2 regions of the Mediterraneibacter torques genome follow, and region 2 is predicted to be linked to the other one. Evidence: riboswitches for the same ligand, from Rfam matches in the RefSeq annotation. Region 2 holds a riboswitch; the other holds the start of a gene.
What was found. Region 2 has a riboswitch for thiamine pyrophosphate ahead of ACH9UM_RS09485 (hypothetical protein). Riboswitches for the same ligand answer to the same signal wherever they lie in the genome.

Region 1 (15,056 bases), 1.3 Mb from region 2:
CAGGAAAGCACGACAAAAGAAGAACTTGAGGCTGTTTTCCAACAGTTGGAACAGTTCAAAATGGAATTTCAGGATGAATTGGGAACAGGAGTTTATGTGTCGGATTTAACGCACTTGTCCGGAAATACTGCATGGGGTGGAGTTAAGAAAGATCTGTGTCCGGATGGAAACAGGTTGATAGCAATCAAGAAAGATACGTCTACAATAAATACATATACAAAAGGCATAGGTGCACATGAGCCGTCTTCGATTGTATATGATGTGACAGGCTACAAGATGTTTTCTGCCGACATCGGTGTCGAGAATCATCAGATTGCGTCAGACGGCGGTGTTTTTGCAAATGTGAAAGCGAAATTTAAAGTTTCTACAAGTACAGACGGAAGTAATTATACACAGCAGTATTATGCAGAAGATCTTTCGGCAAACGGTGGATTGCGAAGTATTCGTGTGAAATTACCGGAAGGAACGACTCATATGAAGCTAGAGTGCCCTGCAAGCGCATGGAACAACGGAAATGGCGGGAAACTGCATACGTGTTGGGCAAATGCAAAATTATATGAAACTGTAGAAATCGCAGTTACGGGAATAACATTAGATCAGGATGCATTGGCTTTGAAAGTCGGAGGAACGGAAGAGCAGAAGACGGCGACGCTGCAGGCAGCGATCACCCCGGAAGACGCGACAGATCAAGAAGTTTTATGGGAATCTGATAATGAGGAAGTCGCTACTGTTGACGGCGGAGTTGTCACAGCTCATAAAGCGGGAAATGCAACAATTAAAGTAAGTTCTGTGAATTATCCTAATATAACGGCACAGTGTATTGTTACGGTTACCCGCGACGATACGGCGTTAGAAGAAGCGATTGCTGCGGCAGAAAGCAGGATGAAGGAAGAAAATTTTGCGGAGAAATATACGGAAGCAACGAGAAAAGCGCTTGAAGACGATCTTGCAGATGCAAAAGCAGCGAAAGACAATACAGCTCTTTCAGTAGAAGAGGTGAAATTGATTGTTGAATCTTTGAAGACGTCGATCGAAGGATTGCAGTTAAAGGCGGTTGTTACGATCAATAACAACGGAAACACAGAAACAAAATATTGTGAAGTCGGAGATCAGGTAAGAGTTGTAGCAGCACAGGCTCCTGAAGGAAAGAAGTTTTCACACTGGACTGTGAATGAAAAACCGATCTGTTACAATGAATCTTATACATTTACAGTATATAAAGACATAGCTGTGACATCTGTTTATGTTGAAGAAGCAGAAGAAATTCAAAAAGAAGTTTCGGTTTTGTGCGATGTGTCCTATGCAAATGGAAGAGTGAAGTTTTTGTCAAAATATTCTGTTCCGACAGATGCAGATTATAAAGTTATAAAAGCCGGTGTTGTGGCAACTGATAGTACAGGCTATGCAGCAATTCAGGAAGTACAACAAGAATTGACATTAGATACAACAGCAACTACCCGTTTGAAAAAATATGGTGTAAATACAGATTTATATTTGGCAAACTTCACACAGTATTTAAAAACGAGCAGAACAACAACTTGGTATGCAAGAGGATATGTAACATATCAGGACAATAGTGGTGAGCAACATACTGTATATAGCGACATGGCGCAATATACAATTCGATAAGAAGAGAAGGCAGGAGGAATAGAAGTGAGAAAAACATTTTTAGAGCCGGAATTAGAAGTTGTAAGATTTGGAACAGAGGATATTATTACAACATCTTTTGTTAATGATGGCGGTACTGAAGGAAATATTGGAGGCGGCGAGGATACTGATGAGTGGGGGCCAGAAACTCCATAACTAAAGTTATTTTCATTAGATGAAAAACATCCTTGGCAGATTATAAAGATCTGTCAAGGATGTTTTTATAAAATTATCTGTAGTGAAAGATAGATTTTATAGAGGAGACGTTATGCGCAATACATCTTTAGAAGAAGAACTTCGATCGGGGAAAACCTGTGTCTCTACAACCGTCGGAGACAGCATGGAACCGATGTTGCGTAATCGAAGGGATACAATTATTATAGAACCGGTTCATGGAAGATTAAAGCGATACGATCTTCCGCTTTATCGGCGACCGGACGGAAAATATGTGCTGCATCGTATCCTGCATGTGAAAAAGGAAGGATATATCATCTGTGGGGACAATCGCTGGTGGAAAGAGAATGTGCCGGAGGAGTGGATACTTGGTGTCGTGACCGAATTTTATCGTGGTGAGAAACATATTTCTGTGAGATATCCGACATACCGTCTATATGTTCATTTGTGGTGTGATTTGTTTTTGATCCGAGCGGCAATTCTTCGTATAAAAAATAAGCTGCAACGTATTAAAAAAGCCAGGACTGCTCAATGAAATAATTTATGTAAAGTATGTTTTTTACAAAGGGTGACATTCTTTGTGTACACATATACATTGGTTGTTGTATACTTGGAGTAAATAAAATAAATAGAAGAAAGCAGAGAAGTGAAAATGCAGACAAAGAAAAGAATTATTCTTGGGTCGGCTTCCCCGAGAAGGCGGGAGCTCCTTGAGCAGATCGGAATTTCATTTGAAGTAAGAGTCAGTGACAAAGAAGAAGTTTATCATAGTCTGATCCCCGAAGAGATTGTAAAAGAGCTTGCGCTTTCAAAGGCGGAAAATGTTGCGGATGATTTACGGGAAAAACAAGAGCAGGTGAAGCAGATAAGTTTTGATAAGAAAAATAATGTACTGTTGGATACGATTGTGATCGGAGCGGATACGATCGTTGTGTCAGACGGAAGTATTTTAGGGAAACCGAAAGATGAGGCAGATGCCGTCCGTATGATCCGAAGTCTGCAGGGAAGAAGTCACAAAGTGTATACAGGCGTGGCAATTTTGGATTATGACGATGAGGGAAAAAGAAAGTCGGTTGTTCATGCAGTTGAAACGGAAGTTTTTGTCAATCCTATGAGTGACGAAGAGATTCGGGAATATGCCGCAACAGGAGAACCTCTTGACAAAGCCGGAGCGTATGGTATACAGGGGCAGTTTGCAGCTTATATCGAACGGATCGACGGAGATTATTATAACGTGGTCGGACTCCCGGTATCTTATGTGTATCGACAGTTAAAAGAAATAGCGGAGAAGGACTGATGGGGGCACAGCGATGCCCATATAAAAGGCCGGACAGGATGATTGTTCAAATTTCTTGACATTTTTTGTCAAAGAGGTTATTATGGATACGGTCAAAGATGTAACAGTTTATCCCACGCCATTCGTAAAACCGCACTGCGTGCTTATTGTGGCTGACGCCACTGTTTTACTCATAAATAGGCGCTTAGCACATACAGATGTCCGCTTGCAAAAACATGCAGGCATGTTTTGTGCTTCACACACACTGTATGGCTAAACTGTTACTAAAAAATTACATATAGATTGATGACAAGGGGAGCTTGTGTTACAGGCTGAGAGGAAGTTGGGAACTTCGACCCATAACCTGATTTGGATAATGCCAACGTAGGGATTATGTTATGAGTGTTTATACCTTTTGTTTTCAATCTGAGAACAGGAGGTTTTTTTATGTTTGATTTACTTGTAAATGCAGAAGGCGGGCTGACAACTGCGGGATATGTTGTCACGATATCCGTCGGGATCGTACTTTTTCTGGCGGCAGTATTTTTCGCGGGAAAGAGATCTAAGCGTCAAAAAATGACGACAAAGCAGCTAGTATTTTGTGCGGCTGCAATGGCCCTGGCGTTTGTTACGTCTTATGTAAAGATTTTTCAGATGCCATGGGGAGGCAGTGTGACATTATGCAGCATGCTGTTTATTGTACTTGTGGCAAACTGGTACGGTGTCGGAACAGGAGTTTTGGTAGGTCTTGCTTATGGAATCCTGCAGTTTATACAGGAACCGTATGTACTTTCTTTTTTCCAAGTGTGCTGTGATTATATTCTGGCATTTGCAGCTCTTGGTGTGGCAGGATTTTTTGCAAAAAAGAAGCACGGACTGCTTAAAGGTTATATCGCGGCAGTTTTGGCAAGAGGTGCGTTTCACGCACTTGGGGGATATTTGTATTGGATGGATTACATGCCCGATAACTTCCCGAAATCATTGACAGCGATCTATCCGATTGCATATAATTATAGCTTTCTTTTGGCGGAAGCGGCGATTACGCTCGTGATCATTTGCATTCCTGCCGTGGCAAAGGGACTCGGTAAGGTAAAGCAGATTGCGGCGGAATAAAATAAAATTCACATGTGTAAAGATGACAGGCGGTTCGGAAATAAAGAAATTTCCGGATCGCCTGTTATCGTTTGTGGTATAATGATTGCACGTTGTGCAATCCAAGCCGATTGCCCGGCTTGCCGCCACAAAAAGTGGCGGATTATACCGGCGATCCACTGCTTGGAAAGGAAATGTATGAAAGGAAATTCCCGACGGCCTTTTATAAGAAAAATTTAAGAATTACATCGAGTTTTTTTTAACAGTGGAAGTGTACTGTTTATATCAGATAAAGGAAAACGAGAGGAGAGAATGATGGCAGAGGAAATGAATATGGGAGAGGTTGTCATGGTTGTTGATGACAACAAAGAAATTGTATATTCGATCAGTGAACTTTTAAAATACGAAGGATACCGGGTGATTCCGGCGTATGATGGAATGGAAGCGTTAAACTTGCTTGAGCAGAATCCGGTAGATTTAATTCTGCTTGATGTTATGATGCCACGGTTAAATGGCTTGTCTGCTCTTATGAAGCTTCGGGAGAAATACAGGATTCCGGTTATTATTCTTTCGGCAAAGACGGAGGAAAGTGATAAGGTATCGGGACTTGTGCTTGGTGCGGACGATTATGTGGAAAAGCCCTATAATCCGGCGGAGTTGATGGCTCGCGTGAAAGCGCATTTGAGGAGATACAGGGCGTGGGGAGGCGAGCTTCCGAAGGAAAATGATGATCAGATCATAAACGGAGGCCTTGTACTTGACAAAAAACAGCGGATCGTACTTGTGGAAGGGGAGGAAGTGAGGCTGACGGCTACGGAGTATAAAATTTTAGAACTTTTGATGGAACATCCGGGGCAGGTGTTTTCTTCGGAGCAGATTTATGAAAATGTCTGGCAGGAATCGGCAAACTATACAGTGGAAAACACGGTAATGGTTCATATCAGACACATTCGGGAGAAAATTGAGATTGATGCAAAGAAACCAAGATATGTAAAGGTGGTGTGGGGTATTGGATACAAAATGGAAAAATATTAAGTCAAAGGCGAAAAGTTTTTTAGAGAAATGCTGGCTTAGCAGTACAGGGATTGCAGTGAAACTATTTTGTTTTGTGCTGGCAGGGTTTGGAATCGCATTCTGGTATAGTGTTGTAGTGTACCGTACGTACCATCCGACCGGAGAATCATTGTTTTTCGGGATATTGGGAAATGCTTTATTTGGAGCAGGGCAGATGATACTGACCGCATTTCTCATTATGAGGAAATTCCGTGAATGGGATCCGGGAGAAAAGGATGCGTATGTGAAATGGCAGAACAGGTGGAAAATCAGGAATCGCAGACTGCAGTGGATAGGCGGAACAGCTCTTTTGATCGCTTTGTGGTATATGTCGTACTTAATGAACGGCGGAATGTATATAGGAACAGGATGGCAATACAATTATGCATCGGGTTATGTCATGATTTTATCGGCGCTCGTTCAGTTTGTGCTTGCCGGAGCGGTGATGAATCACTTTAAAAAGAAACAGTTAGACATGATCATGTGTAATTTTGAAAAGATAAATCAAAACAGGATCAAAGAAGCGCTAGAGATCGAGCGAAAGAGTCTTGAAAAAGTATCGCGCAGCGATCAGCTCAGAGTAGATCTTATTACAAATGTTTCCCATGATCTGAAAACGCCGCTTACGTCGATGGTCGGCTATATTGAACTGATCAAGAGGGAAGAATTAAGCGATATTGTCCGCGATTATGTGGATGTGATTTCAGAGCGGGCAGAGAAACTAAAAGAAATGATCAACAGTTTATTTAATCTTGCAAAAGCAAGCAGCGGAAATGTAGAGCTGCATCCGGAGCCGTTCGAGGTAAATCGGATGATCGAACAGATCTTTGCGGATATGGATGACAGGATAAAAGAAAGTCATTTGGAATTTGTTACCGATCTGACAAAAGAAGATACACAGCTTATATCGGACAATTCTTATTTTTACAGAATCTGCCAGAATCTGATTGAAAATGCGTTGAAATATTCTGCAAAGGGAACGCGTGTCTTTGTGAAAACGAAGCTTTTGCAGTCGGAAGGAAAAGAGGAAGTATGGCTGGAAGTAACAAACACATCGGGATATCCGATGGATTTTACAAAAGAAGATATTATCGAAAGGTTTGCAAGAGGAGATAAGGCAAGAACCGGAGACGGAAACGGACTTGGACTGGCGATCGTAAGTACTTATGCCAAAGCGCTCGGGGGAGAATTTGATATATTGATCGACTGCGATCAGTTTAAAGCCTGTTTGAAATTTCCGAAAAAGACAACATAATTTTGATTATTATGCAGAAGAATGCAGAAAAGCAAAAAATCACCCGTTTCTTATGTGAGTATATTACTTTATGATGATTCGGGTAATTTTTTGCTTTTTTACTCTCGCAGCGCAGATAGTCCAAGTCCGGGTCTATCTAAGATTTTATCGGCTGCTTACAATTTTGGAACATGCTTTTTAGAACTTCCGGCGATAGTTTTATGGGTTATGTATATATAGTAGATGATAAATGCAAGCGCTGTGATAACCCATGTTACCGGATAGCTTAAAATAATCGCCGATATCGTCGGTGAGATTTTCAGCATGGCGGCAAGCCATGCGATGCGAAGGACGCAGACGCCAAGCAGAGTAATGGCTACCGGAACGACGACGTTTCCGACTCCGCGCAGCGCTCCGGCGATAACTTCGATAAAGACATATACAATGTACCATGGCGTGATCAGAACGAGCATGTCGCATCCGATTTCAATTACATGACTGTCGTTTGTAAATAACCGGAATAAAAGGAATCGTGCGGCGATCAGAAAGACAACAAGTACGGCGGAAACAATAAAATCCATAAGAAGGCATACGCGGGTACTTTTGCGTACGCGATCCATTTTTCCGGCGCCGTAGTTTTGCCCTACGAATGTTGTGATCGCAATTCCGAACGCAGTGCTGACCATCCAAAAAATTGCGTCCAGTTTTCCGTAGGCTGACCATGCGGCGGTTGTGTCCGTGCCGAAAGTGTTGACAGCAGATTGAATGGCAATATTTGTAATAGAGAACAGGATCGCTTCAAATCCGGTCGGCAGTCCGAGTTTTAACTGCATTTTCAAAATCGAACCGTGGAAACGGATCTGTTTGACGGAAAGTTTTAATATGCCTTCAGAGCGCATCAGTTTTAAAGTGACAAGTACGGCGCTTACAGCCTGTGCGATGAGGGTGGCAACGGCAACTCCCATAACACCCATATGGAATACGATAACGAATAAAACGTCAAGCACGATGTTGATGATGCAGCAGACGATCAAATAATAGAGCGGACGTTTGGAATCTCCGGTGGCGCGCAGTATTGCCGATCCCATGTTGTAAATGAGGACGAAAATGATTCCGGCAAAGTAGATCCTTAAGTAAACGGCGGAATCTGCTACAATATCGGCAGGCGTATTCATCATCTCTAAAAGAAACGGAGTCAGAATTATTCCTGATACGGTAAGGATCAAACCTCCGAAAGCGGCGATCGCGTAAGCTGTGTGAAGACCTTTATTTGCAGAGCGGGAGTCTTTCGCACCGAAAAATTGTGCAATCGTTACGGATGCCCCGGAAGAAAGCCCGGTAAAAAATCCGACTACAAAAGCAACGATCTGAGCAGAAGAACCTCCTACTGCGGCGAGAGCTTCTTTTCCGACGAATTGACCGACGATAACACTGTCAATCGTGTTGTATAGCTGTTGAAAGAAAGTCCCGAGTAAAATGGGAAAGAAGAAAAGTAGAAGCTGCCGCCAAATAATGCCTTCTGTAATCTGGTTTTTCTGAATGTTGGTAGACATAGAACCATCTCCTTTCAATAATTTTCGGTATTAGGCGTTTGTGAAACGCCTAATATTATATATGAAAAGCGAGGTAAAACCAAGTGAAATTCAAACATATGTTGTTTTGCGGAGCTGTTTTCAAAGATGATAAAAATAAAATAAGAAAGAGCCGAGTCTTTAAGATTTTAAAGATTTTGGAAATCCGGAACAGCTCCGTTCACTTTGTCCGTCGTCTGTCGGATGAATATCATCTCTTACAGAAGCAAGAGTGCGATTAAACAAAGATTCGATCTCTTCGGATAAGGTTTTCATTGCTTCCATATATATCTGTGCTTTAAACTCACAAGTCTGTGAGGTACAAGTTTGTGGGTTGCATTGCTGATGATGCCGTTCTGCCTGATGTCTGCGGCGTTCTTGCCCGATTCGAAGATAGAGTGTCCGCAATAGCGTGGAGTTCTGTCTGTTTGTCAGATCCAGATAGCGGGATACCATATCAGGATCACCTTTTGTAAGTGCAATATCGAAAGCGTGTCGTATGGAACGCTCTACTCTTGATGGTGTTGTGTGATACTTTTTAGCGATATCGATATAGAGTGCTGATATCTTTCCGTCAGGATAGTATGGATCGGTATTAAATAATTCTATTGCGTCGCAAATATAAGTAAAACCTTTGATTCCTGCCGGAACTCCGATGTTCATCAGTACATCTATTACATAATCTTTCATCATGCCCCTCGATTCTAGTTGTTAATATTACCTAAGAAAATTGATTCATATTAAGAAAATATACCAATTTTACGGCTATTTCTACATCAGTTTACGACAGATTTAATAAAATGTCAATGAGAAACTACAATAATCTTGAAAAAGCGATTGCTTTTACAGGAAATTTGTAATATACTTTGAATAATATGTGGTGAAGAGAGGGTTAAAATCATGACGATGATCAGAAATAAGATTCGTAAGCGACGTCAGGAGTTAAACATGTCAAGAGTACAGCTTGCCGAAGCGGTGCAGGTTACACCGTCTGCTATTGCAAATTATGAGAATGGAATCAGCTATCCGAAACCGGATATTTTTGTTGCGCTGATGATCACGCTTGAAGTAGATGCGAATTACTTTTATGAAGAGTATGTAAGAAACAGAGAGATTGCCATCGCATGTAAAAGAGCGATCACACAGGATGAGATATATGCTCTTGAAAAGTACAGGCAGTTGACGAGCAGCGGGAAAAAACTTGTTCGTATGGTGATCGAAGAAGAGTATTCGAGAATGCAGCAGGAAGAATGGATTTCTTTTCCGTGTATGAAAGATATGGGAGGAGGGATTGATGCGATTTGTAAAAAAAGAGCAGAATATTTTGAATTCCGTGTACGCAAGGAGAATATGATAGACGGCATGGAATTTTGCCTGCAGCTTCAGACAGACAGATACGAGCCTGTTTTTCGGAACGGGGATGTGATCGCATTGACCGAAAAAAAAGCAGGTCAAAATGAAATAGGAATTTTCTTAGTAAATGAAGTTTATTATTTGAGATTATTATATCAGGAAAATGAAGAGAAAAAGCTGAAAGCATTGAACGTATTGGAACAGGATGTAGTAGTAAAGCCGAAAGACCGGTTTATCTGCATGGGAACAGTTCTCGGGAAGGTACAAGGGATGCCTGATTTGTGATTCTCGTTTCCGTGCAGATAAATCCGATCAGAGAAGATATCGATCATAAGAAATTCGGCTGTAAAAATTTAATCATAAAAGTTTTGTCTATAAAGAGTTTTTAATAAAGTTGTCTATAAGAATCTTCGGAGCGGTTTGATAATTTGTCTTAATGTTGCGTAGAATAATTTCTTTCCGGTGCTTAATTCTTTTGTTTTGTAATTTTCCCCGTAGGTATATTTTCCGTTTTCCATCGTTTTTGAAAAGGTTTTATCATGTTCGGCTTCTTTTCGTATAATTGCGTTTAATTCGGTTGAATCGACGGCAAGCATTAATTCGGTATCAAGATATGTGCTTCGCATGTCAAGATTGTAAGAACCGACGATACTCATGCGGTCATCTATGAGAACGGCTTTCGTATGGCAGGAATGGGGAGCCATATATTCGTAAACTTTCACACCGGTTCTCCATATCTTTTCTTTTTCATTTAAGTAATCTGTACAGCCCCACGGATTGGCGCCTTTTGCGACATCATTTGTAATGATCTCGACAGAGACGTTATTATCTGTGAGCTGAGAAAGATCGTCGTACATTTCCCTGCCGCATATAATGTAAGGGGTGTAGATCGTCGCCTGTTTTCCGGACATCATAAGCCGGTGAAGAGAGTACCACATCCACGGTTCTTTGTTTTCTGATTCGATCGGATTGCTCAAAAGAGTGATCTTATTTGTCTCAAATGTCAGTTCTTCCCAGTTTTGTTTTTCGTATGCGGCAGGATATTTTTTCTGTAGCTCTTTGTAATGTTTTTTCAGAGCTTCTGTTTTTTCGACCGTCTTTTTTCCGTTTCTTGAGCCACGGCACGGTTTGCTGTCAGAAGAATCCCATATGGAATCAAAATAAGTCTGAAGCTGGGACATAGAAGTGTTTTGCATATTTTTGCCCGGATCTGTTTCGTAAACAAACAGCTCCTTGTCGATGTTTTTTCCTTTTGAATAATCTCCGAGAAACAGGTTTGTTGTGTTGCGTCCGCCAAGTGTATACATCTGGTCATCGATGATCAGATATTTGTCATGAAGGCGGGCCTGCATATCCCATGGTTTCAAAAAATTCACAGGATTATAAATGCGGACCTGAGCGTTTTTATGAGCGTCTAAAGCAAGAAACCACGGATTGTGCTGTACATCCATAAATCCGCTGATTCCATCGACGATAACACGGATATCGACGCCCCGGTCCGCGGCGTTTAGTAAGGCGGAAAGAATATCCTGCCCCGCCTCATCATCGTTAAAATCAAAGGTCGATAAAATGATGGATTTTTCTGCTTCTTCGATCATACCGAGCCGATACAAAAGAGCGTCGTTATTATCAGTGATGTAGGCGATGCGCTCTGTCCCGGATGTGTCGGAATAATATTCGGCTGCCGCATCTTTTTCTTTGTATTCTTCCGATACAGTTTTATGCGGCAGATAAGGAACAGTAAGGAGGATAATATAAATAAGGATTAAGATAAGTACAATGTATTTCCATGAAATATGTTTTGCGAGAAAAGAAAAACTGTTTTTCATATTTTCGTAAAATCTCCTTTCTTTTGGAATAAGATAGCACATTTTTTTAAAAGGGGCAATTCATTAAGACAAAACGACAACGCGTTAGTAACATGGGGTGACACGGGATAAATGTATGCATTTTAATTCGATTTTTATTTTAACGAATTTTATTCACACTTTAAAGTGTTGAAGTAAACAAAAAGTTGTGATATACTGTATCCATATTTGCAGTGCGCCTGTTTTGAGAGCGCATGATCATGGAGGGAGAAAAGATGGAAAGAAGAATTAACGGACATACAAGGCTTTACGCGCTGATCGGTTCACCGGTAGGCCATTCGGGGTCTCCGGCTATGTACAACTACAGTTTTGAAAAGCTAGGGATCGATGCGGCGTATCTTGCGTTTGACATACCGCTGGAGAAAACAAAAGATGCGATTGACGCATTCCGCACATTAAACGTAGGCGGTTTTAACATAACGATGCCGAACAAAACCGCGGCGGCACAGCTTGTAGACAGATTGTCCCCTGCGGCGGAACTTGTCGGAGCGTGTAACACCGTCGTTGTGGAAGAGGACAAAACGATGACAGGGCATATTACAGACGGGATCGGATTTGTCCGCAATCTGAAGGAACAAGGAGTCGGGATAGAGGGAAAGAAGATCGTTTTGCTTGGTACAGGCGGAGCGGCGACTGCGATCGCAGTACAGGCGGCGCTTGATAAAGCGTCAGAGATTGCGATATTTAACCGGAAGGATGAATTTTTCGCAAACGGAGAAAAAACGGTAGAAAAGATTAAAAAAGCAGTACCGTCGATGAAAAAAATCTATATTGAAGATATTGATGATGAGAAAAAATTAGGAGAAGCTATCGCCGGAAGCGATCTTTTGATCAATGCAACACGCGCCGGAATGAGTCCTTTGGAAAACGTGCTTCCCGTTCCGGAAGAATTACTTCATAAAGATCTGGCTGTTGCGGACGTCGTGTATAATCCGAGAGAGACGCTGCTTATAAAAAAAGCAAAAGAGGCAGGCTGTAAAGCCGCAGTCGGAGGAATCGGGATGCTGCTCTGGCAGGGAGCTGCGGCGTTTGAACTGTTTACAGGAAAAGAAATGCCGGCACAGGAAGTGATGGAACTTTTCTTTTCCTGAAAAAGTATCGTGACAGCTCTTACAGATTGTATGTGTGAGCCGATATAAAAGATTTCTTTATCGCATAAACGTATCGATCACATGGAGTACGCCGTCTTCGTCATTGGAACGAGTGATGAAGTCGGCGGTTTCTTTTATGATCGGCTGTGCGTTTTCCATGGCGACTCCAAGACCGGCATATTCGATCATGGACAGATCGTTGAAGCCGTCGCCGCAGCAGATCATCTCATTAGCGGTCAGACCGATGCTGTTTAACAGCTTTTGGAGAGACTGCGCTTTGTCAATGTTTTTCGGCATGATCTCCAAGAAAAACGGTTCGGAAAGATAGATATTTAAAAGCCCGTGGTACTGCTTGCGGAGCGGTTCGATCATCGTTTCAAGTGTTTTCGGATCGCCGCAGATGAGCAGCTTATTTACCGGGAAATCAAGGGCGGATGGAAAGTCGTCCGTTGGAACAATTTCCATATTGTTTATTCCCGATTCTATTTCTACATATTTGTTCGGACAAATCCCTGAGAAAATATGAGTGTCATCGTAAGAGATGATATCCAGTCCCGGAAATGTCTTTACGTATTCCCAGACCGGACGGATGATTTCTTTTGGGATCGTTTTATTGTAAATGATCTCGCCTGTGGAACATTTTGTAATACGTGCGCCGTTAAAGGAGAGCATGTATCCGCCGAAAGTATCCATCTGAAGTTCTTTTGCAAGAGGCGCAACACCGTTGATCGGCCGCCCGCTGGCAAGAACGACAGTGCGGCCGGCTTCCTGAATCTCAAGAAGCGCCTGTTTTGTCGGCGCGGTAATTTCCTTTTTTGAATTGGTCAAAGTGCCGTCCAGATCAAGGACGAGAACCTGATATTTCATAATCCTTCTCCTATGCTTTATCAAAATATAATATTATTGCTGTAAAAATTCGACGATTTCCGGAAACTCCATTCCGTGTGAAGCCTTTACAAGTACGGTATCGCCTTCTTTTAAAAGTTCTTTCGCCTCGCGCAGAAAATCTGCCTTTGTGGCGAAATGGCAGATCTGAGTCGGAAAATGCGCAGAAGACGAAGGCGTCTCTTCGGTATGTTCTGCGTTTTTTTGCTGCTCAAGATATTCCAACGCTCCGTCTGCCGCCGACTTCATCAAACTGCCGATGCAGATCAAAACATCGATGCCTTTTCTGACGGCGTGAATGCCGACTTCGCGGTGCATCTGTTTTTCGTTTTCTCCGAGTTCAAACATATCTCCGAGTATTGCTGCTTTGCGAGTATCTGCAAAGGCAAGAACATCGAGAGACGCTTTCATAGAAGTAGGGTTTGCGTTGTAGCAGTCGTCGATGATCGTAAAATGGGGCGCACGGATCAGGTTATTGCGTCCGGCAATCGGAACATTTGCTTCGATTCCTGCGCAGATTTCCCTGTCTGTCATACCAAGAGCGTATCCGACTGCGGTAGCCGCAAGCGCGTTGTACACCATGTGAGCGCCCGGGATGTTGATATGTGCCGTAAAAGAAGAATTTGGTGTGAAAAACTGTGCGTCCGTTCCGTTTAAACCTTTGCCGGAAATATTTTCGGCGTGAAAACCGCAGCTTTCATCAAGACCGAAGTAGACAGGCGTGATTCCGTTTTCGGGAGAATATCCGCGCAGTTTGTCATCGTCTCCGTTTAAGATTATTGTTCCGTTTTCATTCATATAAGCAAACATTTCTGTTTTTGCTTTTAAGATCCCGTCTCTTGAACCTAGATTTTCCATATGGGCGACACCGATATTTGTGAGAACGCAGATGTCCGGCCGGGCAACTTTCGCAAGGCGCGTCATCTCTTCGAAGCCGCTGATCCCCATCTCAAGAACCGCGATTTCATGTTCCTTACGGAGGTTGAAAACAGTAAGAGGAAGCCCAATCTCATTGTTAAAGTTTCCTTCTGTTTTCAGAACCGAATATTTTTGTGACAGGACAGAGGCGATCATTTCTTTTGTGCTCGTTTTTCCGACGCTTCCCGAAATGCCTACAACTTTGATATCAAGGGAACGCCGATAGTGTTCTGCGATATCTTTTAAAGCCTGTTCACATGACGCCACTTTAATATAAGAATAAGGAACATCTCCGAGATCTTCTTCGGAAACGGCGCAGAGCGCTCCTTGTTCCATTACTTTCGGAATAAAGGAATGTCCGTCGACGCGTGCCCCCCGGATCGCGATAAACAGACTGTCTTTTTCTGCTTTACGGCTGTCGATGACGACGCTGCTTACTTCACGGGGGAGAAATTCAGATCCGCCGTAGTATGTACCGCCGCAGGCTGCGGCAATTTCCTGTAATGACATATATTTCATAAGATAGCTCCTGCCTTTCTTAAACAACATGTATTAATAACGCGCTTCTAACGATTTTTTGATGATCAGTTCACACAGATCGCCGTATTCGATTCCTGCCGCTTTCGCTTCTTTCGGCAGCAGGCTGGCTGCGGTCATGCCCGGCAGAGTGTTCATTTCCAGACAGTAAAGATTTCCTTTTTCATCCAGAAGAAAATCGGCGCGGCTGTATACGTTGAGTTTCAGCGCACGGAATGCTTTTACGGTAAGTTCCATCATCCGGGAAGCTGTCTCTTCGGGAATGTCCGCAGGGCATACTTCTAAAGTCGCGTCCGCCTGATATTTATTCGCATAATCGAAAAATCCTGTTTTCGGTATGATTTCGATCGGAGGAAG
Region 2 (15,056 bases):
CCGGGATTTGTTGCAATTCTTCCATGAGTTCTTGTGAAAAAGGCGTATTAACTTGATACTCCGAAATACCATACGGTTTCGGGTTGACTAATGTATTGTGGTTAATCGTAATATAATATTCTCCATCTTCCAAATTCCCCATTCTTGCAAAGGAATCTGGATTCCATGATGATATAAAAGTGGCTCCAACCATAAATAAAATCCCGCCGATTGCAAGCGAGGCAATCGTCAGATTGTGTTTTTTTCGATTCTGCTTTTCGCTCAATACGGCTAAAGAATACGGTGAGAGCCGAATATGATTTTTCCTATTCTGCACTCTACTTTCTTTTAGTTCTGGATCGTTTCCAACATATTTTGTTGCTTCAATAGGGGAAATATTTGAAGCTATTTGTGCGGGCTTGTATACGGAAATTTGTACGATGATAATGCCTAATATTATTGCTAAAATACTTGTGGCTATGGCATTGATAATCGTTATTCCATTCGGCTCTAACAAATATGCAAATATGATACCTACTGTAATACCGGCAGGTATTCCGAACAGGCAGAAACGATACCCTTCTTTACGAATCATCCGCTTAATTTGTTTTTCTGTCATGCCAATAGTTTTGAGCTGTCCAATCTGCGATACTTGATTTGATACCGAAAGGTAGAACACACTGTATATGACAATTCCGCTTGAAAATGCAATAAAAAGAGTAGCTAAAAGAACACCTCCCATTCCTGATCCACTAATAAGTGAGGAACAGAATTTGCTATTAAAATAAAGTTGGTTCCTGCTTATGTCTTGGGATAAAGCCAGACGATATACTGTATTCTCAAAATCAATAAGTCCCATTTCCGTGGCACCATTTACACGAATCAAGGCACTATATGGAATATCCGATAATAACACACCCTGTTCTGCATACGCTGGGGAGACATAAAAGTAAAATGTTCCTGTTTCCACATTATCAGTAAAACCAGTAATGATGAAATCCTCTGTTTTACTCCCCGCCGTTGGTAAAGTGATGGTATCTCCTATATTTAGCTGATACCCCAGCTCTAATTGAACATTTTTATCAATTACAATTTCATTGTACTGTTCTGGACAGGTTCCACTGACTAATTCATAGGATTTTATAATTCCAAAACCAGTCGGCATATAAACCGCTTCAAATTTGATCCCATCCATCAGAAAACTATCACTATGCTTATAGGGTACAATATCTTCAAGATCAGGTTCTTTTTTCAGAACTTCTATCTGTTCTGCTGTAAGCCCCCCGATGGTAGCTTGCTGCATTTGATTCAAAATCTTTTGTTCACTAATTTTGCTGCCTTGTTGGAATAAGGAGATTCCCACAATCAAACTAATTGCCAGCGCAATGGTCAAAACATTAAAAAAGCAAAAAATACGATTTGAAGATACATTGCGTTTTGCTAATTTCTTTACAATGGCGCTGGTGTCATTCTCAAAAGGCCATGTCATAGTTGTATCACCTCCATATTTGATAAGGGTATTGTAAAACCCAAATGTCCGTGAAATGTTACAGCGGCCAAAAAATTTCATTGAAAATCGGGGTGAAATGTTACAACGCTCGGACATTTCAAAAAAATTTACGGCGGGCAGCCGGAAATGGCCGTCCGCCGAAACATACTACACGATCTTTTAGATAGATTGATTGTGAAATAATTTCAATCCAATCACCACATCTATCATAAGTTCCACAATGAGAATTATACTAATGGCAAAATTAAAATTACATAGGTTATATAATCCGATATAGATTTCACAAGTAAGAAATACAACTTGCAGACACAAATTTAAGTATGTCACTAAATGCTCGTTAGTTCTATTCCACAATCTAAACAGGAACATTGTAAAAATAGGTTTTCCAGCAAAAGCAAAGAGTACTGACAATATCGGCACCAAAAATATATAGTAAGAATCTACTGCATTGCTGGGGGTTGTACCTACCCATTGAATTGCTATATTATCAGGAACAACGAAAAATAAAACAATAGATAAAATAACATTGATTATTAAGATGATTGTTGTTGCTTTGCAAAAATTGATTTTTTTCATGGTGTTTTCTCCTGTTATAAGTGTGCTTTATTTAGTCGGCAACATAATGGAAAATTCCGAACCCTTGCCCGGCTCCGAAACCACTTTGATATAGCCGCCCTGCCGTGTTACGATCTCGCGGGCCAGATACAGGCCAATGCCCACGCCCTGCTGTTCGTGTACTTCTTCCTCACGATAGAAGCGCCGGAAGATGGCGGCCTGATTGCTTTCGGAAATGCCCTTGCCGGTGTCGGCTACTTTGATTTCCACATACATTTCCCACAGCACCACCGACACAGCGATTTTCCCGCCTGCCGGGGTGTACTTCACCGCATTGTCCAGCAGGTTAAAAAGGGCTTCGGATGTCCACTTGCTGTCATGGAAAACGGTCAAATCCTCCGGGCAGTCCACGGACACGACGATTTCCTTTTTCTCTGCTGCATACACAATTCCACTCATGGCCTGTGCCACGGTATCAAAGAGGCGGCCCGGTTTCTTATCCAACTGGATCACGCCCGTTTCCAGCCGGGAAGTTTTCACAAGGGCCTGAAAGAGAAAGTCCAGCTTATCCGTCTGGCTGCGGATTCCCCGGATAAAGTCGGTGCGCTCCGCCTTGGTCATAGGCTTTTCCAGCAGCGTGTCCGTCGCCATTTTCAGATTGCTTACCGGCGTTTTCACTTGATGGGAAATATCCGATACAAGGGTCTGTAACTCCTGCCGTTCCTCGTCCACCCGGCGGCGGTTCTCCTGCATGATCTGATAGAGCCTTGCCAGCCGGTGTCCAATTCTGGCAAGCTGGGTTTCGCTGTCCTCTGGCCGCTGGGGCGCTTCATTTCCGGCGATCATGTGGTCTAAAGTCTGGCATAGGTCAGCGGTAAACTGCGACAGCCGCTTTCCAAACGCCTGCGTCAGTACAAAAATCCCCACAAGGGCGCACAGCAGCAGCGCCCCGCCCGTCAGCAGCACCGCCGTCTGTTTTGTCACAAGAAACAGGGCTATGGTGATCCCGGACATGGAAAGGACAAGCCCCATTGCTACCCGGCCAAACAGCCGCTTTACCGAGAGGTTTTGCAACTTCATTTTGCCTCGCCTCCCGTCCATTGATAGCCCATGCCGTAAACAGTTTTGATGTAGGGCGCGCCGCCGTCGGATTCGATCTTACTCCGAATCCGGCTGATGGAGGTTGTCAGGGTGTGTTCGTCCACAAACTTCTCGTCTATATCCCACAGCTTTTCCAAAAGCTGCCCACGGGTCAGCACTTGCCGGGGATTTTTACGGAACAGGTTCAGCATTTTGTACTCCATCGGGGATAGGGTCAGGGGCTTGCCGTTTAAGGAAGCCGTCTGCTCCGAGAAGTCCAGAAACAGCCGCCCGTCGTCGTAAATGTCCTTGGCCGGTTTGTGGTGTTCCAGCATGGCGAACATGGCTTTGATTTTTCGCTGCAAGGCCCCGATCACAAAGGGCTTTGTGATGTAGTCCACCGCGCCCACCTCATAGCCCCGTATCTGGTCGCTCTCCTGATCGTTGGCGGTCAGGAAAATCACGATGGTATCCGGGTGCTGGGGCTTTATCAGCTTGCACAGTTCAAAACCGTTCCCGTCCGGCAGGTTGATGTCCAGCAGCACTAAATTAAATTCCCGCTGGCGGATGGCGTCGGCTGCGGTTTTGGCATTTAGGGCAGAAGTCACGCCATAGCCGTCTGCGGTCAGGTTATAGGCCACCATCTTATTCAAAAAACTGTCGTCCTCGACAATTAAAATCTGCTTCATATCCTCACTTCCTTTGCTTTTTGCAGATAGTATAACAGGCAAATGTCCTTTGTTGCAGAAAACACAATTTTCTGATAAAGGAAAATTTACTCCATTGTTTTAATGCGCTCGATCACAGGATGTCTTTTGCTATATCGTACAGAGAAAACGGAGTAAGCGGCCAGTATGAAGAAAAGCGCTACAAAATATATGCTTATTTCTAAAACTGGAAAATGATAAGTCAATGTCCCGAATGTCCCAACCTGATTGAAAACTTTGCAAAGTACAAATCCTGTTAAAGTTCCAATCGTTAAGGTTAAAATAGCCGTACCAGAAACATAATAGAAACATTCTGTTTGCAGCATTTTGGAGAATTGCTTACTGCTCAATCCCACAGACTGTAAAATACCAAATTCCTGCTGTCTTGATATAATGTTTGTCATTAGCGTGTTGATAAGGCTGATTAGCCCAAAAACAGCAATGAAAAATACCAATCCGTATAACGGCATTTTTATGTTATCCATTTCCTCTTGCAGATAAGTAATAATATCGCTGATACTGAAAACTTCTATACCTCCACGATTTTCCGCCAACTGGAAAATCTTATTCTCAACTTCTGTAAGCTGATCTCTTTCCACATCTACAATGCAGGTTATGTTGAAGTTGGAAACATTTTCTTTCATCATAGGTAAGAGTTCCTGCGGAAAATAGAAAGAAGCTGAATCCCCACCGAGATTAGGAGCTTTCCCAATCCCCATTACAGTAAATTCTTCCCATTGTCCATCCGCTGTTTCCACTTTGACTATATCGCCAATTTGAGGAGTGTAATTATAATAGTCGCTTAACAGCTTGGCGGAATTATCTACGATAACTCCTTTTCCGTTGATAAGTTTCTGGCGGTCTGCGGTTCCCTCAATTAGTCCTTGTGAAAAGGCCTCGTACTGATTTTCGGGGATTCCAATTTGGGTAAAGAAATGGCTGTTACCATCCTTGAAAGGAGTGGGAAATTCCATATTTGAAACACAGCCCTGTATAAATTCAATATTCTTTACGCCATCCATATCTGAAATCGTTTCTTCCAAAACTTCATCCAATGGATTTTTCGTTTGAAGTGCATTGATCCCGGCGGGGCGATCTTCCGCATTTGTGTTGGCGGGATCAAGGGAAAGTACAATGTCGCCATTTGCAAATTGCTGTTTTGCCATGCTTTCTACATCAGTTGAATTAAGGTAGGTGGCGGCACACATCAGTAAAACTCCGGCAAATCCCAAAGACAATACGGTTAGTATAGCTTTTTTCTTGTTCCGGGCAAAGCTCATTCGGGCAAGCGAAGATGGCGTAATTTTTCGATGTTCGATCCGCGTTTTTTCTGTCGCCGGTGTATCAGTCGTATTGATTCGCAGCGCCTCAATAGGCGATACCATAGAGGCTTTCTTTACAGGGGTATGGACAGCAATTTTCAAGGCAATTTCTGTAACAAGGGCAATCACAACGGCACATTCCAGTGTAGTCATCCAATGCCAGCCGTCCGGGACGAAACAATAGCCCAAAACACTTCCCAATACAACACCGATAGGAATTGCAGCACAGGATAACAAAAAACTTTCTTTTCGCACGATACGCTTGATCTGAACCGATGTAGCCCCCAGCACACGCAGTCTGCCATATTCATGTGTTTTCCCGATAACAGAAATGTAGAACAGGCTGTAAATAACCAAAGAACAGGCCAGTACAATTAAACTGCTTGCTCCGATAATCACCAATAGCTCCAGCGTGGATTTTTCTTCTGCCAATCCAAAGTAGGTAGAGCTATACATAACATACTGTTCAGGTACACCGCTTTGTTCCGCAATTTCGTTTATCAGCAGTTTCAAAGTTTCGCTGTCCATATTTTCGGTATTTTTCACGCGAACCAAAAGATCGTAACAGTTTGCTTTTTCATACCGGCTATATAAGCCATCCGATACAATGACTTGATAAATACGGGACGCATTACTGCTTTGAATAATGCCGCAAACATGATATGTCTGATTTTTTCCAAAAGGCATATCCAGTGTAACGGTTTGATCCAGTTGAACCGGCAACCCTAAATGCTCCAAATAGGACTGTTCCACAATGATTTCATTTTCTGCCTCCGGCATTTTTCCCAGCAAGTCAGTAACGCCTTTTAGTTCAAGTGCATTTTGATCTCTGTAATACACATCCAAAGTATAGTCATTGATACGGCTCGTTCCCATTGCAGCCTCTTTGCCGACTGCTTCAATCTGGTTGTTATGTTCCAGTTTTTCAAAGACGGTACTGGTACTGTTAATAAAGCTGCCCTGATAGCGTCCTTGCAGATAAAGCCTATTTTCACGGTCTGTTCCGAGATTATATAGTGCTAATACCATCATCAAACTAACTGCAAAAGCAATCGTTATGATAATAAACGCATTGCGTCTTTTATCCGCTTTCATGCTTCGGTCTGCTAATTTTTTTACAATGGCGCTGGTGTCATTCTCAAAAGGCCATGTCATAGTTGTATCACCTCCATATTTGATAAGGCCATTGTAAACCCCAAATGTCCGCGAAATGTTACAGCGGACAAAAAATTTTATTTTTTTGCATTTCTCTGTTATAGCAGTTCAAAATAATAACTCTATTATAGGCAGTTATCAAAGGTTTATCAATGCGGCAACTGTAAACAGATTCTCTGCCAAAGACTCTTAAAACTACTGGCAAGCAATGCAATCTTACGTAAGATTGCGTATTTAGCAGAAATCCCGTTTCCGGAATTCCTGCTAATGCTTGTTGGTGACATATCCCCAAACCCCTGAGATCATTGCCGGTGGCAATGGCTGCGCGTTCCGTTGGAACGCTGAAAACCAAAAGCAGACAAATCTTATTGACGGGATTTTTCTGTGCTGCGCTGCGGTTGTGGTGGGGAAGAAATCTCTAATAGATATTCCACATTGGCCCGAACATTATGAAGTTCTTTCATATCATTTTTGGCCTGCTTATAGGCAGAATAGGCTTTCCGTTTTTGTTCCAGAAGATCGGTGTATTCCTCTCGGAGAGATTTGACAGAGGGGAGCTTTTTGATTCCCAGTTCGTCAAAATGATTCTTCGCTGTCTGGTGCAGTAAGATTTCCGCCTCATGTGCAACACGGAATTAAAAGGCTGAGCGCCAGCGGAAAAGATACCTCCTGTCTACGCATTTAGGGCGTTAAAAGTCCACGGAAATCAAGGGTTTTTCCGCATGGCCGGCAGGCAGGTGGATAAAGTTATCCTGTTCCCCGCAAAACGGGGTTCTAAATGCGGGAAAAAGGACAAAAAAGAAGCGCCGGATGCAGAGGCTTTGATACCTCTGCGCCCGGCGCTTTTTCAGCCTATTAGCTGATCTACATAGGTAATTAGAGGGTGCAGATGTTTCAGGCGAAACATCTCAAATAACTTATCTGGATTTACCCATTGAACATCCACAACTTCTGTTTCCTGTAAACGCATTTCTTCAATCTTTATATTCTTATGAAATAGCCAAACATCGTAAAAATCCTGCACATTTTCCCGTCTGCTCTGATAAATCAATTTTTCACTTCCGGGAGTAAGCAGTATTCCTAATTCTTCTTTTACCTCTCGGATTGCTCCTTGTAAACTGGTTTCCCCGGAAAGTACAGAACCACCCGTACATTCCCAATAAAGAGGGTATTGCTTTTTCGGATGCCGCTGTGATAAAAGATACTGCCCCTGCTGGTTGACGATCCATACACTCACAGATAAATGATACAGCCCTTTGGGTATGATTTCTCCACGGCACACTGTTATTCCAGACTTTTCCCGTTTTGCATTATATAAATCCCATTTTTCCATTTTCATACCTCTTTGTGTGGGATCGGTGCTTGCCGAAAATCAAGTAAGTAAATATCCGCAATCCTTTCTATTTCTGTACGCTGATCTGCGGAATACTTATCATAAATCCCGCCTGCTAACATACGGGCTGCCTTTGCGCTTTTAATTGCTGGAAGCACATCATCAAACACAATACAGTGTTCAGGTGCAACCCCTAATTTTCTTGCGGCCAATTCAAAGACATCCGAATATTCTTTTCCCCGCTGAACCTCATCTGTTGAACATAGAGCGCCAAATAATTCTAAAATAGAATTGTTCTTTAAGCATGGAATATAGAGCTTTTCCGGCAACCCCGTAGCAACTGCAAGTTTTATTCCATGTTCTTTTAAGCACAGAAGATAATCAAGGGCATAGGGCAGCAGACCGACATGGTTGCTGTATTCCTCGACCGCCATATTATTCCATTCCTCAATAATTCCCTCTACCGTTTCCTGCAATCCAAAAAGATCAATGGTATATTGTGCGGCTTCCTCAAAACTCCTTGCACATATTTCAGTTACATAATTTTCCGGGACGGGAAGATTTCTCTTTTTCAAAAACTGAATATCTATATGCTCCCATACATCCATTGAATCCAGAATTGTTCCATCTAAATCAAAGATTGCCGCATTAAAATCCATTTTTCTTTTCCTTTCCGCAAAATAAATCTTTCAGTTCCGCAGCAGCAGCTTTTATATCAGACTGCGCTATGATGGCAGATACAACAGCCAGCCCGTCAATTCCCATGGGCTTGAAACGCCCTGCATTTCCCTTATTGATACCGCCAATAACAACTATCGGCAAAGAAACGGCTGCGCGGATTTTCTGTAATTCTTCCATTGATACAGAATCAGCGTCGGTTTTAGTTCCAGTAGGGAACATTGCGCCAACTCCCAAATAATCTGCACCATCCTGTTGTGCCTGTATTGCTTCTGCAATGGAAGATGCGGATACTCCCAACAGCATATTTTCCCCAATTACTTTGCGGACGGCAGCCGCAGGTAAATCATGCTGTCCAATATGTACCCCCGTAGCCTGCACAGCCATTGCAATATCTATCCGGTCGTTTATGATAAGGGGAATATGGTATTTATCCGTAACCTGTTTCACGGCAACAGCCTGATTGTAAAATTCTAATGAGGACAATTCTTTTTCTCGGAGTTGTATCATTGTGCAGCCTCCTAAAATTGCCTGTTCCACCGCTTCTGTCAGGCTATCGCAGCTCATTAGTTGACGATCAGTAACAAGATAAAGTGTATAATCAAAGTTCATTTTGCACCTGCCTATTCTTTAGATAAACCATGCTGATACAATTCGTAGAAATGGTGCGTCGGGCCACAGCCTTTCCCAATCGCAAGAGAGTGTTCGATTGCCATTGTGACATATGCCTTTGCAGATTCGACTGCAAGCGGAACACTTTTTCCCTTTGCAAGCTGGGAAGCGATTGCAGAAGAAAAGGTACAGCCTGTCCCATGAGTATTTTTCGTATCAATGCGGGATGTTTCAAAATGGTAGAAATTTTCTCCATCAAATAGGACATCAACAGCATTTCCTATATGATGTCCACCCTTGACAACAATCGCCTTACAACCCATGGCATATATTTTTCTTGCGGCAGCCTCCATATCTGAAACTGTGGAAATCTGCATATCCGCTATTTTCTCTGCCTCTGGAATATTCGGAGTAAGTACATCGGCAAGTGGAATTACTGTGTCTATCAAGGTGGAAACCGCCGTAGGATTCATCAATGGGCAGCCATTTTTGGCATACATAACCGGGTCGATTACAACATTTTGGGGCTTATATTGTAATAGTTTCTTTGCCACCGCTTTCATACATTCTGGTGTAGAAAGCATCATCATCTGTTATGCAAAATTGCTTTAGATAATCCAGCCGCACTTCCGATTCCGTATCATTTACAAAGTTCAGCATGGAGTAGTAAAGCTGAATTTCTCTTAATGTAGCAGCATGAAAAATTGCCTTTCCGTATATGCGGGCATAGTTTTTCAGATAGATACTATCCTGAATCATATATCTCTTGAATTTTTCAAGAGGTAGCTTTCCAGTTTGCACTTCCTGCACAAATGGGGTAGCTGCACATTCTTCCCAAATGGGGATGTTGTGGGTTAAGATGTCTTTCATAAATGCCATGTTTGATCCTCCTAAGATAAAAAAATAGAGCCTCTAAAACAATTAGAAGCTCTTTCAGACGCAATACGAGCGTAAGAAATTGCTTCCCTACGCCGGTATTAGCCGACAGGTCCAGAGGTCAGGTCTTACCTTTTTCAACTTGTTCAGTTCCCTCGCAAACACATATCATATCTTATTCAATTAAAAAAGGACATTCCCAAAACAGAGAATGTCCAAAAAATACGAATCTGTATTCTTCAGCTCCCTGCGTTGGTATTAGCCAACAGGTTCAAAGGGTCAGGTTTTAACCTTCTCAACTACAAGGTAGTCCCCCTGCTTGAGTATTATTATAGTTAAGAAGTCCCGGAAAGTCAAGGTCTATAGAATTCAAGTTAGCAAACCTTATTGACGGGATTTTTCTGTGCTGCGCTGCGGTTGTGGTGGGGAAGAAATCTCTAATAGGTATTCCACATTGGCCCGAACATTATGAAGTTCTTTCATATCATTTTTGGCCTGCTTATAGGCAGAATAGGCTTTCCGTTTTTGTTCCAGAAGATCGGTGTATTCCTCCCGGAGAGATTTGACAGAGGGGAGCTTTTTGATTCCCAGCTCGTCAAAATGATTCTTTGCCGCCTGGTGCAGCAGAATTTCAGCTTCATGTTCTGTTTGGAATTTTTTGCTGTACCCGGCTTTGCGATATTCTACATAGACAGCCCGCGTTTTCGCATAGTTTACGATCTGTTTTTGCAGCTCGGCATTGGCGTTCATTTTTGACTCCAGATCTTTGATCTGAACGGATAAGGTATTGAAATTAGTGGTAGTGGCGTTGGCTTTTTCCAGAAGATCCTCATAACCCATATCGCCATGTTCTTTTAAGTAGAGCACTGCCTGAGAAAGCTGCTTTAGGTTGAACACTTTTGCCCAGCGCTCATAACCAGGGCCCTTGCCGGAACGGATTGCAGCTTCAATATCAACCAGCAATCCAACTTTGGAAACCGTTTTTTTAGAAAAGGCATGGCGGGGTTTTACTGTCCGTGTACCGGCAATCCGTTCTTTGATGGCCTGTTCTGTATAATCGCCTTTGAGCGTATCGCATCGGGTATAATTTTCTTGTCCCGGAACTCGGAACCGAAGATGTTTTCTTTCACGGTTGACTTCCAGCCCAGCAGTTTCCAGCTTCTGTAGAAGTTCCTCAAAATCTTTTGGCTTTTCCTCTAATGCAGCATCAATAGCAATGCGTATCTGCTCCTGAAAGGAAAGCTGCTTTTTATTTCCCAGCCATGTGCCATAATGCTCCCGGCTGGGTTTCGGATTTTCTACAATCGAAAGTCCATGCTCCAAACACAGCTTGTCATTCATTCGCCGGATTGCCCAGGTAGAACCCCAGAAGTTGCGAAATTTTTTCTGACAGTCCAGTGTAGTAGAGTTGATAATGATGTGATTATGGACATGGTGCTTATCCACATGGGTGCAGACAACAAAGGCATGGTTTCCTTTTGTGAGCTTCAGTGCCAGCTCCCTGCCGATCTGATTAGCTTCTTCTGGCGTAACTTCGCCGGGCTTAAATGCCTGACGGAGATGGTAGGCGATCACATCATCTGCACCCTGATTTCTGCCGGTCAGATTTGCATACTGTCGTTTGGAAAGAAGAAACTCTGCATCAGCAAGCCGGGTATCACACTCATAGCCATAAATGAATTTTCCAAAATCGGTTTTCTGCGGATTTTCTACATAATCAATAATATCTGAGATCGCAGTAGAGATATTCCGACCTTTTCCTACATGCAGAGGCATCAGTCTTGTGGTCGCTATTTTCGTCACCTCCTTAACTTAATTCCAATCAGAGAAGTTATAATTGCAGAAAAAGAGCGGGGCTGCCTATGCGCCCCGCCAAATCTGCTTAACCAAATATAAAATCCTTTAAGGCACTGTTTGCCCCGCCAATGATCCCTACCAGCCATGCAGCCGCCAGAGGCAGACCGTATGGACTGATAAGAAAGGCGATCATAAGCCATGCAAGACCCGGCAAAAATCCTGCGACAAAGAACAGCACCAATGCCGCCAGAAAGATGATCCCAGAAAGAATCCCAAGTACCGCACCGGAAAGAACCACTAAAAATTTACATACCAGATAAAGAATCCCCGTAACCAGCATAAAGGGAAGTGCCAGTAATTTACCTATCAAACGCATACGCTTTGCCTCCTTTCAGAAGGGCATCTGCCCTTATAAAAATTTTACCGTGACGGCAAAAAGAAAGCAACGGCTTTCCGGCTGTTTATGAAATGTTTGCAAATCCCCGGATCAGTTTATCCATGCCATCTTAAAGGCTATTTAAACAATCGAAAAAAAAGTGTTATAGATAAAATTGGCTTATTATATTCTATATTTCCGATTTTTCCATCTATTTTCTTTAGTAATTCTTTTACAATATACAATCCCAAACCGGAACCACCTTTGGTGCGTGATTTATCAACGGTGTAAAACTTGCTGAATAATAAATTTATATCCATCTCATCAAGGGATTGCGTTGAATTTTTAATCATGAACACGCCTTCCTGGTTAATGGACACTTCAATATAGTTATCAGAATAACGGATTGCATTTGTAATTAGATTTTCAATAATACGTTTACAAATAAGGTTATTGCCATATATCCACACCGGAGATTTTTCTGTTTGAATAATCGGCTGGATTTCCCCAAATTCATAATACTTTTCAATTAAGCAATCTGTAACAATTCTATTTATATCAACCTTCTCACATTCAACATCAAACTGCTCATTTTCCACCACAGATAAATCATAAAATTCTTGCACCAGATCTGTGAGATAATCTGTTTTTGCTTTAATGATTTCAATATATTGGTCTTGCTCCTGTTTATCTTCACATTCTTGTAAAAGTGTTAGATAACCCTGTATAGATGTTAATGGGGTTCTTAGATCATGGCTTATATTAGATATAGATTGCTTTAACTGATCTTCTTCTTGCTTAATTTGAACTTGCAGTTTCTTATGCAGGGTATCTTTTTGATTGATCGCATAAGCTAACTCTTCAATATCTCTATTTGATAAAGATACTCTTATTTTTCGTTTTTCCTTTATCTGCTTATTTATATTGCGAATTGTTCTAGTAATAGAAAAAAGGGAACATGCTAATATGAATATAGAACATATCAATAAAAAATAGAACATATCCGCATTTCCCCTTTCTGTTGTAATTAGTGTATTTCTTGTTTTCTCAATATCAATGCTGACACCAGGAATGTAATAATTACAGTTCCTACAAAATAAAGTAAGATATTGATTTCCAAATGATTTACCATATTATAAGAACACGTATTCATCCAATAATACATCGGATTGATTTTTAAGTACGTTAGAACTCGCCACGATTGAGCAGACATATTATCCCATGTCATCATATAAATAAGAGGTCCGCTAAAAGTAAATAATGACATAGTTCCTACCACAATAGCTGTATGCTTAAATATCACACACAGCATGAGTGTAATACCGATAAAGGCTCCCATAACCATGCAATTTAGCCCTGCAATTTTCAACATTGGAAGTAATTGTATCGGCACATTGTATTTTGTACATTCAATTATAAATGCAACCATAATAAATGAAAAATATAAAATGATGCTGGTAACAGTAATCACGATATACTTTGCAATAAAGAATTTTAGTCGGCTTTGTCCACTTGCAATCGCAATTTTAATCGTTGAATCTGTATATTCTCTGGAAAAGAAAACAACAGAAAATATAAGAACAATCAGCCAGAAAAATACCGTATAAGACGTGGCAGTCCTTATAATTTCTTCAATCATTGGATGTACCTGATCACTATATGCACGAGCAAGAAATCCTACGGTTTCTCCTATCTTCCATGTTTCATCTACGCTGGAACTAGATACTACAAATTGTTGCTGACCTCCTATGGAAAAGATACCAAAAACAGCTAAAATCAATGCAAATGTTAGATATAACGCCTTTGTATGAAATAATTTATAAAATTCTGCCCGTATTTGATTATACATTTTTTCTACCCCCTATTAGATTTTCAAAGTATGTTTCCAAATCTTCTCCCTGAACAGAGATTTCATCAATGATGATTTCATTGTCGGTTAGTAATTTGGAAATCATTCTTACATTATCTAAACAATCATAAATCCGAATAGAATTGTCTGGATAAACGGAATAGTTTTTAATATTAGCTTTTTGTTCTAATATGAGAGTGGTTTTCTGTATATTATCTGTTTTCAAACAAATATGCCGTTTACATTCTTCATTCAATTTTTCAGCAGAAATTTGTTTTAAAAGTTCTCCCTTATGAAGAAAGCCATAACAAGTGGCGAGCTGGTGCAATTCGCTTAATATATGGCTGGATATTAAAATGGTGGTTTCCCGTTCTTTCACTAATTTTTTAAGAAGTTCCCGTAATTCGATAATTCCCGTAGGATCAAGTCCATTGACAGGTTCATCCAATATTAAAAATTCTGGCTCACCTAATAATGCAACGCCCAGTGCAAGCCGCTGTTTCATCCCTAATGAAAAATTCGCTACTCTTTTTTTACCTGCGTTCGATAAGCCAATCAATTCTAAAGTATCAGCAATGCAGCTTTTATTCGGAATACCTCTCTGTATTCTTTGCACTTCCAGATTTTGTGAAGCAGTCATATCTTTATATAGTGCCGGCATTTCAATCGTACACCCGATTTTTGATCGTTCATATTGCAGATTATCATTATGCCCAAATAGAATAATTTCTCCTTCACTTTTAAAATTAAGACCTGTCAATAATCTGATTAGCGTTGTTTTTCCTGCTCCATTTTCGCCCACAAGTCCATATATTTCGCCTTTTGGAATAGTTAAGTTTACATTTTTTAAAGCATAGAAATCTTTATATTTTTTGCTCAGGTTTTTTGTTTCGCATATAAATTTTGTCATCCTAAACAACTCCTTTCCATGCCACTATATATGATAACTCTAAAGAAAATCTAAAGATTATTTCATTTTATATCCAATCCCCCAAATAGTTTGTATATAATCTTCATTTGTAATTGATTTAATTTTCTTACGAATATGACTAATATGAGTATTGATTGTATCGTCATCATACGCATAAGGTTCATTCCAAATGGATTCATATAAATTTTGTTTTGAAAATATTTTCTGTGGGTATTGCAATAGCAATTCTAAAATGCTCAATTCTGTTGATGTAAATGGTACTAATACTCCGTTTATATAAACCAAAGAGTTATTGA

Region 1: linked by a shared signal. The riboswitch ahead of ACH9UM_RS01440 (energy-coupled thiamine transporter ThiT) and the one ahead of ACH9UM_RS09485 (hypothetical protein) in region 2 are both predicted to bind thiamine pyrophosphate.

What each region holds. Positions count from the first base shown of each region.
Region 1 covers NZ_CP172594.1:313,166-328,221, forward strand. Annotated here, with positions in the region: gene ACH9UM_RS01420 (NPCBM/NEW2 domain-containing protein) at 1-1,629, shown strand, start outside; gene ACH9UM_RS01425 (hypothetical protein) at 1,654-1,803, shown strand; gene ACH9UM_RS01430 (S24/S26 family peptidase) at 1,916-2,356, shown strand; gene ACH9UM_RS01435 (nucleoside triphosphate pyrophosphatase) at 2,474-3,118, shown strand; TPP riboswitch at 3,400-3,508, shown strand; gene ACH9UM_RS01440 (energy-coupled thiamine transporter ThiT) at 3,545-4,210, shown strand; gene ACH9UM_RS01445 (response regulator transcription factor) at 4,505-5,224, shown strand; gene ACH9UM_RS01450 (sensor histidine kinase KdpD) at 5,199-6,497, shown strand; gene ACH9UM_RS01455 (MATE family efflux transporter) at 6,653-8,029, opposite strand; gene ACH9UM_RS01460 (sporulation initiation factor Spo0A C-terminal domain-containing protein) at 8,189-8,740, opposite strand; gene ACH9UM_RS01465 (helix-turn-helix domain-containing protein) at 8,948-9,685, shown strand; gene ACH9UM_RS01470 (phosphatidylserine/phosphatidylglycerophosphate/cardiolipin synthase family protein) at 9,799-11,229, opposite strand; gene aroE (shikimate dehydrogenase) at 11,484-12,359, shown strand; gene ACH9UM_RS01480 (Cof-type HAD-IIB family hydrolase) at 12,417-13,226, opposite strand; gene murF (UDP-N-acetylmuramoyl-tripeptide--D-alanyl-D-alanine ligase) at 13,260-14,681, opposite strand; gene ACH9UM_RS01490 (D-alanine--D-alanine ligase) at 14,715-15,056, opposite strand, start outside.
Region 2 covers NZ_CP172594.1:2,000,048-2,015,103, forward strand. Annotated here, with positions in the region: gene ACH9UM_RS09440 (ABC transporter permease) at 1-1,468, opposite strand, end outside; gene ACH9UM_RS09445 (hypothetical protein) at 1,649-2,065, opposite strand; gene ACH9UM_RS09450 (sensor histidine kinase KdpD) at 2,093-3,124, opposite strand; gene ACH9UM_RS09455 (response regulator transcription factor) at 3,121-3,813, opposite strand; gene ACH9UM_RS09460 (ABC transporter permease) at 3,900-6,308, opposite strand; gene ACH9UM_RS09465 (NUDIX domain-containing protein) at 7,156-7,641, opposite strand; gene ACH9UM_RS09470 (HAD family phosphatase) at 7,644-8,300, opposite strand; gene thiE (thiamine phosphate synthase) at 8,290-8,931, opposite strand; gene thiD (bifunctional hydroxymethylpyrimidine kinase/phosphomethylpyrimidine kinase) at 8,943-9,485, opposite strand; gene ACH9UM_RS09485 (hypothetical protein) at 9,460-9,810, opposite strand; TPP riboswitch at 9,877-9,974, opposite strand; TPP riboswitch at 10,035-10,134, opposite strand; gene ACH9UM_RS09490 (relaxase/mobilization nuclease domain-containing protein) at 10,192-11,601, opposite strand; gene ACH9UM_RS09495 (CD1845 family protein) at 11,690-11,980, opposite strand; gene ACH9UM_RS09500 (cell wall metabolism sensor histidine kinase WalK) at 12,118-12,981, opposite strand; gene ACH9UM_RS09505 (ABC transporter permease) at 13,008-13,829, opposite strand; gene ACH9UM_RS09510 (ABC transporter ATP-binding protein) at 13,822-14,739, opposite strand; gene ACH9UM_RS09515 (response regulator transcription factor) at 14,797-15,056, opposite strand, start outside.